Regions from separate parts of the Microbacterium sp. TS-1 genome, predicted to be linked through region 2. Evidence: predicted binding sites of a transcription regulator. Region 2 holds the regulator's gene; each other region holds the start of a gene.

Region 1 (3,671 bases), 2.4 Mb from region 2:
GGAGCGTGGGCGCTGGCCCTGGGGATCGTCGCGCTCGCGCTGTCACTGTTCGTCGGGTGGGCGTTCCCGCTCGGCATCGCCGCCGTCGTGATGGCCGTGCTCGCCCTCCGCCACCCGTGGGAGAGTCGCACCGTGGCCGTCTGGGCGCTGGGCCTCGCGGCGCTGTCGATCCTGTACAGCGCGGGCTGGCTCGTGTGGGCGGCGGCTCAGGCGGGGCTGCTGGGCTGACTCGCGCCACCGGGCTCGTCCTCGACGCGATCCGCGAGGACGGCGACGCGGCGATCACCGATGCGCGTGAGGAACAGCGTCGCCGACGCGCTCCCCGACAGGCGCAGCTTCTTGCGGAACTGCGCCGGATCGATGTCGACGCCGCGCTTCTTGATCTCCAGGATGCCGATGTCGGCGCGTCGGAGGGCGGCCTCGATGTCACGCGGTTTGAGCGGCAGCACGTCACGAACGCGGAACGTCGTGGCGAACGGGCTGGTGCGTCCGGCGTCGGATGTCATGTACGCCGTCCCACCGGCGAGCATGCCGGCCTCGAGCGCGCGGGCCACGTCGCCGATCAGGCGCGCACGGATGACGGCGCCGTCGGGCTCGTGCAGGTAGGCGCCGAGGTCGCGGGGGTCGGCGTCGGCGGTGTCGGCGGGCGCGGTGAGCTCGGCGGCACGGTCGCCGCGCAGAACGAGGGCCGAACGGCGCACGCCCGCGCGGGCGAGGGAGCCCGACCACACCACCAGCTCGATGGTCGAGCCGTCCGCGCTGATCCACTGCGCCTCGCCTTCCGGCGGGAGGTCGTCGCGGTCGAACGCGGGCCCGAGCTTGATCCCTGTCGGCATCCGTCGCGCGAGGTCGAAGGCCCAGTCGAGCGACGGCGTGTAGTCGGATGCCGCGACGCGCCGCGTCTCGCTGTGGCCCGAGGTGCGGCGGGCGGGATCGAGCCAGACCGCATCGATACCGTCGAGATCGGTCTCCTCGGCGCGGCCGTGGCGCACCCGGGCGGACGAGCCGAACGGGGCGAGGTTGTAGGCGGCCAGGGCGGCGGTGATCTCGTCGGCGTCGACGGCCAGGACCTCGAGCCCGATGCCCGCGAAGCCGAGTGCGTCGCCGCCGATCCCGCAGCCGAGGTCGGCGACCCGCGCGATGCCGGCGTCGCGGAACCGGCCGGCGTGGCGTGCGGCGACCGCGAGACGCGTGGCCTGCTCGAGACCCGCGCGGGTGAACAGCATCCGGTCGGCGAACGGACCGAACTTCGCCCGCGCGCGCTCGCGCAGCCGGGCTTGACCGACGACCGCCGACACGAGGTCGGGGGAGAGGCCTTCGCGCCGCAGCCGTGACACGGCCGATGCGGCATCCGCGGTCGAGGAGATCCGGAGGGTGTCGACCAGACGGAGTCCCTCGGGGGTCAGCAACGCGGAGAGCTCGGCGTGATCCACCACGACAGCCTACGCGCGGGGTCGGATCGATGCCGCGGCAGGTTGGCACTCGCGTTGCGTGAGTGCCAACGTCCCCCTAGACTCGGAGTTGGCACTCTCAGGGTGAGATTGCCAACAAGTCTTGTCGAAGAAAGAGGTAGACCGTGTCGGTTTCCATCAAGCCGCTCGAGGACCGCATCGTCATCAAGCAGGTCGAGGCCGAGCAGACCACTGCGAGTGGTCTGGTCATCCCCGACACCGCCAAGGAGAAGCCCCAGGAGGGCGAGGTCGTGGCGGTGGGCCCCGGCCGCATCGATGACAACGGCAACCGTGTTCCGCTCGACGTCGCCGTCGGCGACCGCGTGATCTACAGCAAGTACGGCGGAACCGAGGTCAAGTTCGGCGCTGACGAGTTCCTCGTGCTCTCGGCGCGCGACGTCCTCGCCGTCGTCGTCCGCTGACGCAGAGCTCTTCCACGAAGGCCCGGGTGCACCGCATCCGGGCCTTCGTCATGGCAGGCGCGCGGCGGCGGATGGCAGTCCGCGACCGGCGCAGCATGTCATGACCGTCCTATGCTTGGCTCGTGACACCCCTCGATCCCGCCCGTGAACGCTCTCTCGGCGGGATCTACGCGTTCTCGGCGTACGTGCTGTGGGGCTTCATGCCCCTGTACTTCCTCACGCTCGCCCCGATGGGCCCGTTCGAGGTCGTGTCGTGGCGCATCCTGTTCTCGCTTGTCTTCTGCGCGATCCTTCTCACGGTGCTCCGCGCCTGGGGCAAGCTGATCGCGATCCTGCGCACGCCGCGCCTCGTGCTGTGGACCATCGTGGCCGGCCTGCTCATTTACGTGAACTGGCAGGTCTTCCTCATCAGCACCCTCACGGGGCACGTGATCGAGGGGAGTCTCGGGTACTTCATCAACCCGATCGTCACGGTGCTCCTCGGCGTCCTCGTCCTGAAGGAGCGGCTGCGGGTGGCGCAGTGGGTCGCCATCGGCATCGCCGCCGTCGCCGTCGGCGTGATCGTCGTCGGCTACGGAGCCTTCCCGTGGATCGCGCTGACGCTCGCCGCGAGTTTCGGAACCTACGGCCTCGTGAAGAAGCAGATCGGGCCGTCGGTCGACGCCGTCAGCGGCCTGACGCTCGAGTCGCTCTGGCTGGCGCCGGTCGCGATCGTTCAGGCGATCATCGTCGCGCTCACCGGCGGGCTGGTGTTCGGCTCGGTGAGCCCCGGACACACCGCGCTGGTCACCCTCGCGGGTGTCGTCACCGCCGTGCCCCTGCTCTTCTTCGCCGCCGGCGCCCGGCGCAGCAGCCTCACGGTGATCGGCCTGCTCCAGTTCGTCGCGCCGATCCTGCAGTTCATCACGGGAGCCTGGATCCTCGGCGAGCCGATGCCGCTCGAGCGATGGATCGGCTTCGGGCTCGTCTGGCTCGCCCTCGTCGTGCTGAGCGTCGACTCTCTCCGGGCCGCACGTCGCCCGAAGCGCATAGACGAGGCATCCGACGTCGCTCCCGTCGTCTGAGGCTCCCGCTTCGCATTCCGGCTCGTCGGCTCGGCGCGATGACGGTCGTGACAACGGTCCCAACCGCGGAATGACAGGCCGTACGCGAGGCCGCAGATAACGATTAGGTCGCGTAACAGACCGTTAACACATCGCAACATCGCCGACGCGGACGCGCCACTAGGTTTGACCCAACCTCGCGGGGCTTCGGTGCCGCGTTCCCACTCATCAAGGAGCACAATGGGCGTTCTCACCCGTTCCCGCACCGCGAAGGTCCTCGGCGGTATCGCCGTGATCGGCGCGAGTGCCCTCGTCCTCGCAGGCTGTGCCGGAGACAGCGAACCCGCTGCGTCGGGCGACGCCGGCGGGAACACCTCGGCCGATTTCCCCATCGACTGCGAAGCGGCCGAGCCCGCGTCGTACACGCCGGAGTACACCTCGACCTCGACGGGTCCCGGCACCGACCTCACCTACACGATCGGCACGGCGCTGCCCGTGACCGGTAACCTCGCGTTCCTCGGCCCGCCGGAGATCTCGGCGACCGAGTTCGCCGCCTCCGAGATCAACGCCGCGGGCAAGGGCATCACGATCGACCTCAAGCAGGGCGACTCGGGTGACACCGACAACAAGGCGTACGAGACGGAGATCCCCCGACTGCTGGGCGAAGGTGCCACGGCGATCATCGGAGCGGCATCCTCGGGCACGTCGCTGCAGTTCATCGACCAGGTGATCGCGGCCAACGCCATCCAGTTCTC
Region 2 (3,671 bases):
GCGCCGGTGAGCTCGACGGACTCGCCCGGCCGTGCGATGAGGGGCGGGTCGACGAGGAAGTGCAGAGCCATGGGGTCAGCTGTTCCGGAAGCGATCGCGGAGCTTGGCGAAGAGACCCTGGTGGAACTCGGCGAGCTGCGGAGCCGGAGACTTCGTACGCTTCTTCAGCTCCTCGATGAGCGCCCGTTCCTTCGCGTCGAGGCGCGTCGGGGTGACGACGTGGACGCCGACACGCAGGTCTCCGCGCGTCGAGCCGCGAAGCGGGGTGATCCCGCGACCCTTGATGGTGAGGACATCGCCGGACTGGACGCCCGGACGCAGCTCGAGATCGACGGGACCGTCGAGCGAATCGATCGTCGTCGTGGCGCCCAGGACGGCGTCGGGCATCGACACCTCGAGCGTGGCGAGCAGGTCGTCGCCCTCGCGGCTGAACACGTCGTGCGGAGCGACCGTGACCTCGAGGTAGAGGTCGCCGTTGGGGCCGCCGGCCGGGCCGACCTCGCCGGATCCGGGAAGCTGCAGGCGCAGTCCCGTCTCGACGCCGGCGGGGATGTCGAGCGAGACGGTCCGGCGAGCCCGGACGCGTCCCTGCCCCTGGCAGGTCGTGCACGGGTACGGGATCGTCGTGCCGTAGCCCTGGCAGACGTTGCAGGGCTGCGACGTCACGACGTTGCCCAGGAGGCTGCGCACGGTGCGCTGCACGTTGCCCGCGCCGTGGCAGACGTCGCAGGTCACCGCCTGCGTTCCGGGCTGACAGCACGAGCCCTGGCACGTGTCGCAGAGCACCGCGGTGTCGACCTCGATGTCGCGATGCACGCCGAACACGACGTCGCCCAGCTCGAGCGTGACCCGGACGAGGGCGTCCTGCCCGCGTTCGCGTCGGGAGCGCGGGCGCCCGGCACGACCACCGCCTCCGGCGCCGCCGCCGAAGAAGGTCTCGAAGATGTCGCTGAATCCGCCGAAGCCCGCGGCTCCGCCGAAGCCCCCGGCGGAGTCGCCGCCCATGTCGTAGCGCTGACGCTGTTCGGGGTCGCTGAGGACGTCGTAAGCGTGTGTGACGAGCTTGAACCGCTCGGACGCATCCTCGCCCGGGTTCACGTCGGGGTGCAGTTCTCGTGCCAGGCGTCGGTACGCCTTCTTGATCTCGTCGGGCGACGCGTCGCGCGCGACGCCCAGGACCTCGTAGTGGTCAGCCACGGATCGCCTTTCCGCCCGGAGGGGCGTGGGTGGGTGGGGGTCAGCGGGACTTCTCGTCTTCGTCGAGGAGCCGGCTGAGGTAATGCGCGACGGCGCGGACCGTCGCGAGGTTCGTCGGGTAGTCCATACGGGTGGGGCCCATGAGCCCGACCCGGGCGCGCGAGCCCGGGACGTCGTAGTCGCTCGTGACGACCGACGCCTCGGACAGCCCGTACGGCTCGTTCTCGCGGCCGATACGGGCTGCGACGCCACGGTCGTCGGCGACCATCTCGCCCATGAGCCGGAGCAGAGTCACCTGCTCCTCGATGGCCTCGAGGAGCGGGTAGATGCTTCCGCGGAAGTCGGCCTCGCGGCGGGCGAGGGTGGCCGTTCCAGCCATCACGAGCCGGTCCTGGCGGAACGTCTCGAGCTCTTCGACGAGGATCCGAGCGATCTCCCGCACCGCGTCGCCGATCGGATCGCCGACCGAGTCACCCTCCGCGAGCGCCGAGACGGCGGTGACCGCATCGCGAACGGCCGCGCCGGTGACGGCCGCGCGCAGCGTCGCCTTGGCCACGGCGAACTGCCCTTCATCGAGCACGGTCCGCACGACTCCCACGCGCTGCGAGACGCGGCCGGTATCGGTCACGACGATGACGACGAGACGTCCGCCGCCGAGGTCGACCAGCTCGAGGTGCGACACCTGGGCGCGGGCGAACGACGGATACTGCACCATCGCGACCTGGCCGGTCAGCTGAGTGAGAGCGCGCACCGTGCGGACGAGAAGGTCGTCGAGGTCGGTCGGGCCGTCGAGGAAGGTCGTGATCGCCGCGCGCTGGGCCGCGCTCAGAGGACGCAGCCCCGCCAGGTGATCGACGAAGACGCGGTATCCCTTGTCGGTCGGGACGCGTCCGGATGACGTGTGGGGCGCTGCGATGAGCTCCTCGTCCTCGAGGAGCGCCATGTCGTTGCGGATCGTCGCGGCCGAGACGCCGAAGGCGTGGCGTTCGACGATCGACTTGCTTCCCACGGGCTCGCGGGTGTCGACATAGTCCTGCACGATCGCCCGCAGCACCTGCAGTCCGCGCTCTGAGACCATGTCCGTCACCTCCTGTTTGGCACTCGATGTCTGCGAGTGCCAATTCTACCGCGTGGGCGACGCAGGGCGTCTCCTCGCGATCACTCCGTGAGCGCGCGCACGACCGCATCGGCCATGAGGCGTCCGCGCCGGGTGAGGACGACGCGACCGCGTACGGCTGCGGCGCCTTCGATGAGACCGTCGGCGATGAGGGAGGCCACGGACGGGCGTGCGTCGGCGTCCAGATCGTCGATCGCGAGTCCGTCGACGATCCGCGAACGCAGGAGCACGGACTCCAGACGACGGGCATCGGCATCGGGGCGCTCGCGTCCGGCCGCGGGTGAATCGCCTGCTGCAAGACGCTGGGCGTATGCGGCCGGGTGCTTGACGTTCCACCATCGCAGGCCCGCGAGGTGGCTGTGGGCGCCCGGTCCGTATCCCCACCAGTCGGTTCCCCGCCAGTAGGCGAGATTGTGGCGCGAGCGCTGGTCGGCCGACCGGGCCCAGTTCGAGACCTCGTACCAGGAGAAGCCGGCGACGGCGAGTCGGTCATCGGCCAGTTCGTACATGTCGGCCTGCAGGTCGTCGTCGGGCGCGGCCACCTCGCCGCGGCGGATCTGCCGCTCGAGACGGGTGCCCTCCTCGATGATCAGCGCGTAGGCGGACACATGGTCGGGCTCGAGCGCTACCGCGGTGTCGACCGAGCGCCGCCAGTCGTCGAGGCTCTCCCCCGGCGCACCGTAGATCAGGTCGACCGAGACGTCGAGTCCGGCTCCCCGCGCGGCGGCGACAGCGGTGGACACGTTCGCGGGGTCATGCGTGCGATCGAGCGCGGCCAGCACGTGCGGTACGGCGGACTGCATGCCGATCGACAGGCGCGTCACACCGGCCGCGGCCAACTCGTCGGCGACCCGCGCGCTCATCGTGTCCGGGTTGGCCTCGACGGTGACCTCCGCCCCGGCGGCGATGCCGAAGGTGTCACGTACTCCCCGCAGCATCCGCGCGAGGTCGCCGGCGGGAAGCAGCGTGGGGGTGCCGCCGCCGAAGAACACCGTCTGCGCCGGACGGCGGGGGCCGCGCTCGTCGATCACGGACGCCGACAGCGCGATCTCGCGCAGCACCTCGTCGGCGTACGCGTCCTGCCGCGCGCCCCGCAGCTCGGTGGCCGTGTAGGTGTTGAAGTCGCAGTATCCGCACCGGACCCGGCAGAAGGGGACGTGCAGGTAGACCCCGAAGGGCACGTCGGGGTCGATGACGAGGTCGTCCGGCAGGGTGCCGCCAGCCGGCACCGGATCACCGATCGGCAGTGCCGCCCCCATCAGGCGCCGGGCGTCGCGTACAGCGGCGAGATCGCGCGGAGATATCCCTGGAAAAGCAGCCGGCGCCGACGGCGGACGAGCCCCTTCAGCATGCGGTA
Region 3 (3,671 bases), on a different contig from region 2:
CACTCCTCCCGACGCTCTCGCGGGTGACCGGCCCGATCGCGCTGCTGGAGGTCGGGGCGAGCGCGGGGCTGTGCCTATATCCCGACCGCTACTCGTATCGATATGTCGGCGTAGACGGAGGCGAGGTGCGGCTGGATCCGGTGACCGGCGTCTCGGACGTCGAGCTCGTCAGCGCGGTTGCGGGGGAGCGGATGCCGCAGGTGCGGCATCCCGACATCGTCTGGCGTGCCGGCATCGACCTCGCCCCGCTCGACGTGCGCGACCCTCGCGACGTCGACTGGCTGGCTCGGCTGGTCTGGCCCGGCGAGAACGGACGGGCCGATCGGATCCGCGCGGCCGCGGCGGTCGCGGCATCCGACCCGCCCCTCCTGTTCGCCGGAGACGCTCTCGACCTTCTGCCGGAGGCCGCGGCTCTCGCGCCGGCGGGGGCGACGCTGGTGATCACCACTCCCGGCGTCCTCGTCCACATTCCGCGTGAGCGTCGTTCGCGGGTGATCGAGCGCGCCCGCGATCTCGGGCGATGGCTGACGATCGACGACCCGGCGACCCACGACGCGTGGTCGGGTGAGCCGAGCGACTGGCGGGGTGGCTTCGCCGTGGCGCTCGATGGCGAGATCGACGCGGCAGCCGACCCGCTCGGGCGGTGGTGGGAGTGGCGTCCCGGATCCGAGCGACCGCGGTCGTAACGTGGAGGAGTGGCACTCTCCGATCGCGACCGCTCGATCCTCGACTTCGAGGCGCGTTGGGGTGCCCACAGCGGCGCGAAAGAAGAAGCCGTGCGCGCCGAGCTCTCGTTGAGCCCGGCGCGGTACTACCAGCTCCTGGGGCGCATCATCGACTCGCCTGATGCGGTTTCGCACGACCCGATGCTGGTGCACCGGCTGCGGCGCATGCGCGCGGCTGCGGAGCGTTCGCGCGCCGAACGCGCGGCCATGTGACGCGGAGCTTGGCCAGATAGCATTCCTCCGTGCCGACAACGACATACCCGAAAGACCGTTTCGACGAGCTCCCTGCCGACACCACCCGAGTCGGCGCCCACCGGGCGGAGAACCCCCGGCTCCGTGCCGGCGTCGTTCTGGCCTGGGCCGCGGGCGCGGTTCTCGTCCTGGTCGCGGTGGGCATCGTCGGCACGATGATCGTCACCGGGCGGATCGCGCTCTTCCCGGCGGAACCGACCGCCACGGCTGTGGTCCAAGCCCCCGTGGAAGCCGATCCGGTGGTCGACACGTCCTATCCGGTGCTGATCCTCAACGCCACCTCCGAGCGCGGTTTGGCGACCGCCCTCCGCGACACCGTCGTCGGCGCGGGGTGGAACTCGGATGTCGTCGACGCGGGTGACGCCAGCACTCATGACTTCGCGACGACCACGATCTTCTACGTCAATGCGGAGGACGAGGGCGCTGCGCGAGGTCTCGCCCAGGTCATCGGGGGTGCGGACGTGGAGATGAGCGAGGCCTACGCGGGCCCCGACGCGGCCGACGGCACCCCCAGCAAGCAGCTGACCGTGGTGGTCGGCGAGGATCGGGCGGGCGGCTCTTCCGAGGGTGAATGAGGGGGCGTGTTTCACGCTCGTGAAATTCTCGATGCGGCCGTGTCAACAGTGACCGGAAGCGCCGGGTCAGGCGGAGCGCCCTGCATACGATGACGCTGTCGCACAGCATCAGGAGATTCGCATGACACAGGGCACCGTCAAGTGGTTCAACGCCGAGAAGGGCTTCGGCTTCATCACCGTGAACGAGGGGCAGGACGTCTTCGTCCACTACTCCAACATCGAGATGAGCGGCTTCCGCGTGCTCGAGGAAGGGCAGGCGGTCGAGTTCACCGTGGGGACGGGGCAGAAGGGTCCGCAAGCGGAATCGGTGCGCGTCGTCGCCTGAATCGCACCACTCGCACAGAGCGCGCCGCCATCGCGGCGCGCTCTGTCGTTTCCCGGTCCGGTCGCCGACGGGGCGGCTTGCACTCCCCATGGGCGAGTGCCAGAATGGCTTTAGCACTCACGTTCATCGAGTGCTAAAGACTGTTCTCCACCGTCCGGGAGGGACGACACACACATGGCAAAGATCATCGCTTTCGACGAGGAGGCCCGCCGTGGCCTCGAGCGCGGCCTGAACACGCTGGCCGACGCCGTCAAGGTGACGCTCGGCCCGCGCGGTCGCAACGTCGTGCTCGAAAAGAAGTGGGGCGCCCCCACCATCACGAACGATGGCGTCTCGATCGCCAAGGAGATCGAGCTCGACGACCCGTACGAGAAGATCGGTGCGGAGCTCGTCAAGGAGGTCGCCAAGAAGACCGACGACGTCGCCGGTGACGGAACGACCACCGCGACGGTCCTCGCTCAGGCGCTCGTTCGCGAAGGCCTGCGCAACGTCGCAGCCGGCGCGGACCCCATCTCGCTCAAGAAGGGCATCGAGAAGGCCGTCAAGGCCATCACCGACCAGCTCCTCGCCGACGCGAAGGAGGTCGAGTCGAAGGAGCAGATCGCTGCCACCGCTTCGATCTCGGCCGCTGACGCCTCGATCGGCGAGCTGATCGCCGAGGCGATCGACAAGGTCGGCAAGGAAGGCGTCGTCACCGTCGAGGAGTCGAACACCTTCGGCACCGAGCTCGAGCTCACCGAGGGCATGCGCTTCGACAAGGGCTACATCAACCCTTACTTCGTCACGGACCCGGAGCGCCAGGAGGCTGTCTTCGAAGACCCGTACATCCTCATCGCGAACCAGAAGATCTCGAACATCAAGGACCTTCTGCCCATCGTCGACAAGGTGATCCAGGAGGGCAAGGAACTCCTCATCATCGCGGAGGACGTCGAGGGCGAGGCTCTCGCGACGCTGGTGCTCAACAAGATCCGCGGCATCTTCAAGTCGGCTGCCGTCAAGGCCCCCGGCTTCGGCGACCGCCGCAAGGCTCAGCTGCAGGACATCGCGATCCTCACCGGCGGCCAGGTCATCACCGAAGAGGTCGGCCTCAAGCTCGAGAACGCCACCGTCGACCTGCTCGGCCGTGCGCGCAAGGTCATCATCACCAAGGACGAGACCACGATCGTCGAGGGCGCCGGTGACTCGGCTCAGCTCGAGGGTCGCGTGACCCAGATCCGCCGCGAGATCGACAACACCGACAGCGACTACGACCGCGAGAAGCTCCAGGAGCGCCTCGCGAAGCTCGCCGGTGGCGTCGCCGTCATCAAGGCCGGAGCTGCGACCGAGGTCGAGCTCAAGGAGCGCAAGCACCGCATCGAGGACGCTGTCCGCAACGCCAAGGCAGCTGTGGAAGAGGGTGTCGTCGCCGGTGGTGGTGTCGCTCTCATCCAGGCCGGCAAGAACGCGTTCAACGGTCTCGAGCTCTCGGGCGACGAGGCGACCGGCGCGAACATCGTCAAGGTCGCGATCGAGGCTCCGCTGAAGCAGATCGCTCTGAACGCCGGCCTCGAGCCGGGCGTCGTCGCCAACAAGGTCGCCGAGCTCGAGATCGGTCACGGCCTCAACGCCGCGACCGGCGAGTACGGTGACCTCTTCGAGCAGGGCATCATCGACCCCGCCAAGGTGACGCGCTCGGCGCTGCAGAACGCCGCGTCGATCGCCGGCCTGTTCCTCACGACCGAGGCGGTCGTGGCGGACAAGCCGGAGAAGACCCCGGCTCCCGCGGGCGACCCCACGGGTGGCATGGACTTCTGA
Region 4 (3,671 bases), 940 kb from region 2:
CTGACCGACCGCCGGCTGCAGGGTGAGATCGACCACGCGATGACGGTCATCGACGACTACCCCACTGTGTTCGACGCGTGGGTGCAGCGGCGGATCGAACGCGGACACGTGGATCTGGTGGTGCGCGTCGGCGCGGGGGTGCCGGCTGCGATGCGGGATTCGTTCGCGGAGGCCGCGATCGGGGTGTGTGAGCGGGATGTGCCCTCCCGCGTGCGGGGTGCGCTGGAGACCCTGGCGGCCCGGTTGCATACGCAGACGTTCACAGAGCGGCACACGACCGCGGTCGCGGAACGGTGCGTGCGCGTGTTCCACGGAACCGACGGAATGTCGAACCTCGTCGCCACCCTTCCGACCGTCATCGCCGCCGGGATACTCGACCGGCTCACGCAGATGGGACAGTCGGTGAAGGACGCCCGGGTCGCCGGCACTGGCGATGCCGGGGCGGGCGGGGCGGATGCCGCTGGCCGGGGCGCCGGCGCGGATGCCGGGGAGAGTTCGGCGGCGGATGCCGCAGAAGCGGGCGAGCCCGCCGATACCCGGACGATGGACCAGCTGCGCGCGGACATCCTGGGCGACCTCGTTCTCGGCGGCGCGCCCGTGGTCGACCCGACCTACGGGACCGACCGGGCCGGTGGGCTGGGGGCGATCCGGGCACGCGTGCAAGTCGCCGTCGCCGCGGAGACGCTGATGGGCAAGGACGAGAACCCCGCCGAAGCCGTCGGGGCCGGGCTCGTCGATGCCGACACCGTCCGACGACTCGCCGGGCAGGTCAGCGAATGGGACCGGCTCTTCATCGACCCGGTCATCCGCACACCGGTCGAGATCGACACCTATCGGCCCACCGCATCGATGAAGAAACTCCTGATGGTGCGGGACCAGCACTGCCGGTTCCCCGGATGCCGGCGCGCCGCGATCCGGTGCGAGATCGACCACACGATCGATTACGCCCTCGGCGGCCACACCCACATCTTCAACCTCGCCCACCTCTGCCAAAGACACCACTCGATGAAGCAGTTCACCAAGTGGGAGGTCAGACAGATCGGAGGCGGGGTTCTCGAATGGACCTCGCCCCTCGGCAGGACCTACCGCGAAGACGTCCCCATGCCGGCCGTCTGCTTCACCATCGACACCGCGAGCCCGCCACGGGATGCCGGAAGCGGCGGGCCACGACGGACGAACCTCCACCGTTCTGAGTTCGGGGCGTGTGCCCGCGCACGTTCCGAGGCCGGGCACGACGGACTCGCGCGCCGTTGGTCACCGGTGACGCATCGGCTCAGCCGCGACGCATCGGCTCAGCCGCGACGCATCGGCGCATCCGCGCATCCGCGCATCCGCGACGCATTCGGCACCGCCCCGCACGCGAAGGGCGGCCGCCGCCCCCGAGGGAGCTGCGGCCGCCCGTCGTGCGAACGCGGATCTGCGCGATCAGTTCTCGATCGGCACCACCGGCGCGGCTGCGTCGGTCGTGACCTCGACCTTGCGCGGCTTGGCCTTCTCGCTGACCGGGATGGTCACGGTCAGGACGCCGTTGTTGTAGGTCGCGGCGATGCCTTCCGTGTCGACGCCCTGGCCGAGGTTCAGCTGGCGCAGGAAGCTCGCGGCTTCACGCTCGCGCGTGATCCACTTCACTCCGTCGCCGCTGGTGAGCGTGCGCTCGGCGCGGATCGTCAGCAGCTGGCCGTCCACGTCGATGTCGACCGAGCCCGGGTCGATGCCCGGCAGGTCGGCGGTCATCACGTAGTGGTCGCCGTCACGGTAGAGGTCCATCGGCATGCGACGGGGGCCGCGGCGCGTGTCGAAGAGGCTCGAGGCGATGCGGTCGAGGTCGCGGAACGGGTCGTAAGTAGCCATCGATCTTTCCCTTCTCTGATGCTTCATGTTGAGATCTGAAAGTTGAGCCCTGTCGGCTCAACTGCATTCAGATTAGCACTCTCCCCCATCGAGTGCCAAGGGTTCTCGCACGGCGAACAGCGCCCCGGAGACGGGGCGCGGAAGGGCCTCTCAGCACTCGACGACGTTGACGGCGAGCCCTCCCTCGCTCGTCTCCTTGTACTTGTGCGACATGTCGATCCCCGTCTGCCGCATCGTCTCGACGACGGCATCCAGCGAGACGTAGTGCTGCCCGTCGCCCCGCAGCGCGAGGCGCGCAGCGGTGACCGCCGTCGACGCGGCGATCGCGTTGCGTTCGATGCACGGGATCTGCACGAGACCGCCGACCGGGTCGCACGTGAGCCCGAGGTGGTGCTCCATCGCGATCTCCGCCGCGTTCTCGATCTGCGCGTTGCTGCCACCCATGACCGCCGTCAGGCCCCCGGCCGCCATCGCGCACGCGGACCCGACCTCGGCCTGACACCCGCCCTCCGCACCCGAGATCGAGGCGTTGGCCTTGAAGAGCGAGCCGAGCGCCGTCGCGGTCAACAGGAACCGCCGAATCCCGCGCCGACGGTCGAGATCCTCCGAGGCCAGGCGCGACTCCGCCGCGAACCGCCACCAGTACATCGCCACCGCAGGAACAATCCCCGCGGCCCCGTTGGTGGGCGCGGTGACGACGCGTCCGCCCGACGCGTTCTCCTCGTTGACGGCGAGCGCGAACGCACCCAGCCACTCCCCCGGGAGCTCCCGTCCACCCGCGGCTTCGGCCGCCTCGAGCTGCGCGCGCATCGCACCCGCGCGCCGCCGCACGCGCAGCATCCCGGGCAACGTGCCCTCGGCACGCAAGCCCGCATCGACGCACCCCGACATCGCATCCCAGATCGCGTCGAGCCCCGCGGCGACCTCAGCCTCGGGCCGAAGCGCCTCCTCGTTGCGGCGCGCGAGCCCGGCGATGCTCACCCCGTCGCGCTCGCACAGCTCGAGCAGCTCGGCCGCCGTGCTGAACCGGTACGGCCACGCGACATCGCTGCTCGGTCCGCCTCCCGCTCCCCGCGGAGCGGCGTCTGCCCCCGCCCGGCGGATGAAGCCACCCCCGACCGAGAGATACGTGTCCGACGCGACGAGATGGCCGGCGGCATCCCACGCGCTCAGCGTCATCGCGTTCGGATGCTCCGGCAGTCGCGTCCGCGGCTCGAAGGTCACATCGCCTCGCGAGAACGGCACCGGATGCCGGCCTGCGAGCAGCAGAGGTGAGCCGTCCGTCCAGCTCGTCCACGCCGCGCGGACCGCATCGGGATCGACCGTCTCGGGCGCGTGGCCCTGCAACCCCGCGACCACCGCGTCGGGAGTGCCGTGCCCGATGCCGGTCGCTCCGAGCGACCCGTACAGCACGCAACCGACGCGCACGACCTCGGGCAGCCTGCCGGCGGCCTCGAGCCCGACGGCGAAAGCTCGGGCGGCGCGCAACGGGCCGACCGTGTGGGAGCTCGAGGGTCCTACACCGATGGAGAACAGCTCGAACGCCGAGACGTAAGCGCTCACACCTCCAGGCTACGCCAGCATCTGCCGTACGCACCGGGCGACGTCAAGGGCCTGTCGACGGATACGCCACGCGCCTATCGTCGCGACCGATGACCACCCCATCCCACCCCCGTCTGGCATCGCTCAAGGCAGCCGCGCGCACCGCGGGTGGCGAGGCCTTCGCGGTCTCGCGCCTTCTGCTCGCCGGCAAGGCGGCCCTCGCCGCCGCGATCGCCTGGTACCTCGCGCCGTATGTGCCGTTCGCGCACGACGAGTAC

The links. The regulator HrcA, encoded in region 2, represses chaperone genes, less so after heat shock. The targets are predictions, from matches to a motif close to TTNGCACTCGNNNNNNNCGAGTGCNAA.
Region 1: a site for HrcA is predicted at 1,476-1,502, ahead of groES (co-chaperone GroES). Genes of this name have one in related genera too.
Region 3: a site for HrcA is predicted at 1,988-2,014, ahead of groL (chaperonin GroEL). Genes of this name have one in related genera too.
Region 4: a site for HrcA is predicted at 1,924-1,950, ahead of MTS1_RS16260 (Hsp20/alpha crystallin family protein). Genes of this name have one in related genera too.

Annotation. Positions count from the first base shown of each region.
Region 1 covers NZ_BASQ01000001.1:2,678,849-2,682,519, forward strand. Annotated here, with positions in the region: gene MTS1_RS12505 (hypothetical protein) at 1-228, shown strand, start outside; gene MTS1_RS12510 (class I SAM-dependent methyltransferase) at 207-1,433, opposite strand; gene groES (co-chaperone GroES) at 1,577-1,873, shown strand; gene rarD (EamA family transporter RarD) at 1,996-2,937, shown strand; gene MTS1_RS12525 (ABC transporter substrate-binding protein) at 3,157-3,671, shown strand, end outside.
Region 2 covers NZ_BASQ01000001.1:318,640-322,310, forward strand. Annotated here, with positions in the region: gene MTS1_RS01400 (16S rRNA (uracil(1498)-N(3))-methyltransferase) at 1-71, opposite strand, end outside; gene dnaJ (molecular chaperone DnaJ) at 76-1,197, opposite strand; gene hrcA (heat-inducible transcriptional repressor HrcA) at 1,238-2,275, opposite strand; gene hemW (radical SAM family heme chaperone HemW) at 2,356-3,573, opposite strand; gene MTS1_RS01420 (DUF1990 family protein) at 3,573-3,671, opposite strand, start outside.
Region 3 covers NZ_BASQ01000002.1:129,566-133,236, reverse strand. Annotated here, with positions in the region: gene MTS1_RS13235 (DUF2332 family protein) at 1-686, shown strand, start outside; gene MTS1_RS13230 (DUF3263 domain-containing protein) at 696-938, shown strand; gene MTS1_RS13225 (LytR C-terminal domain-containing protein) at 968-1,552, shown strand; gene MTS1_RS13220 (cold-shock protein) at 1,674-1,877, shown strand; gene groL (chaperonin GroEL) at 2,052-3,671, shown strand.
Region 4 covers NZ_BASQ01000001.1:1,255,753-1,259,423, forward strand. Annotated here, with positions in the region: gene MTS1_RS16910 (hypothetical protein) at 1-960, opposite strand, end outside; gene MTS1_RS16260 (Hsp20/alpha crystallin family protein) at 1,426-1,851, opposite strand; gene MTS1_RS05970 (L-serine ammonia-lyase) at 2,002-3,414, opposite strand; gene MTS1_RS05975 (FUSC family protein) at 3,504-3,671, shown strand, end outside.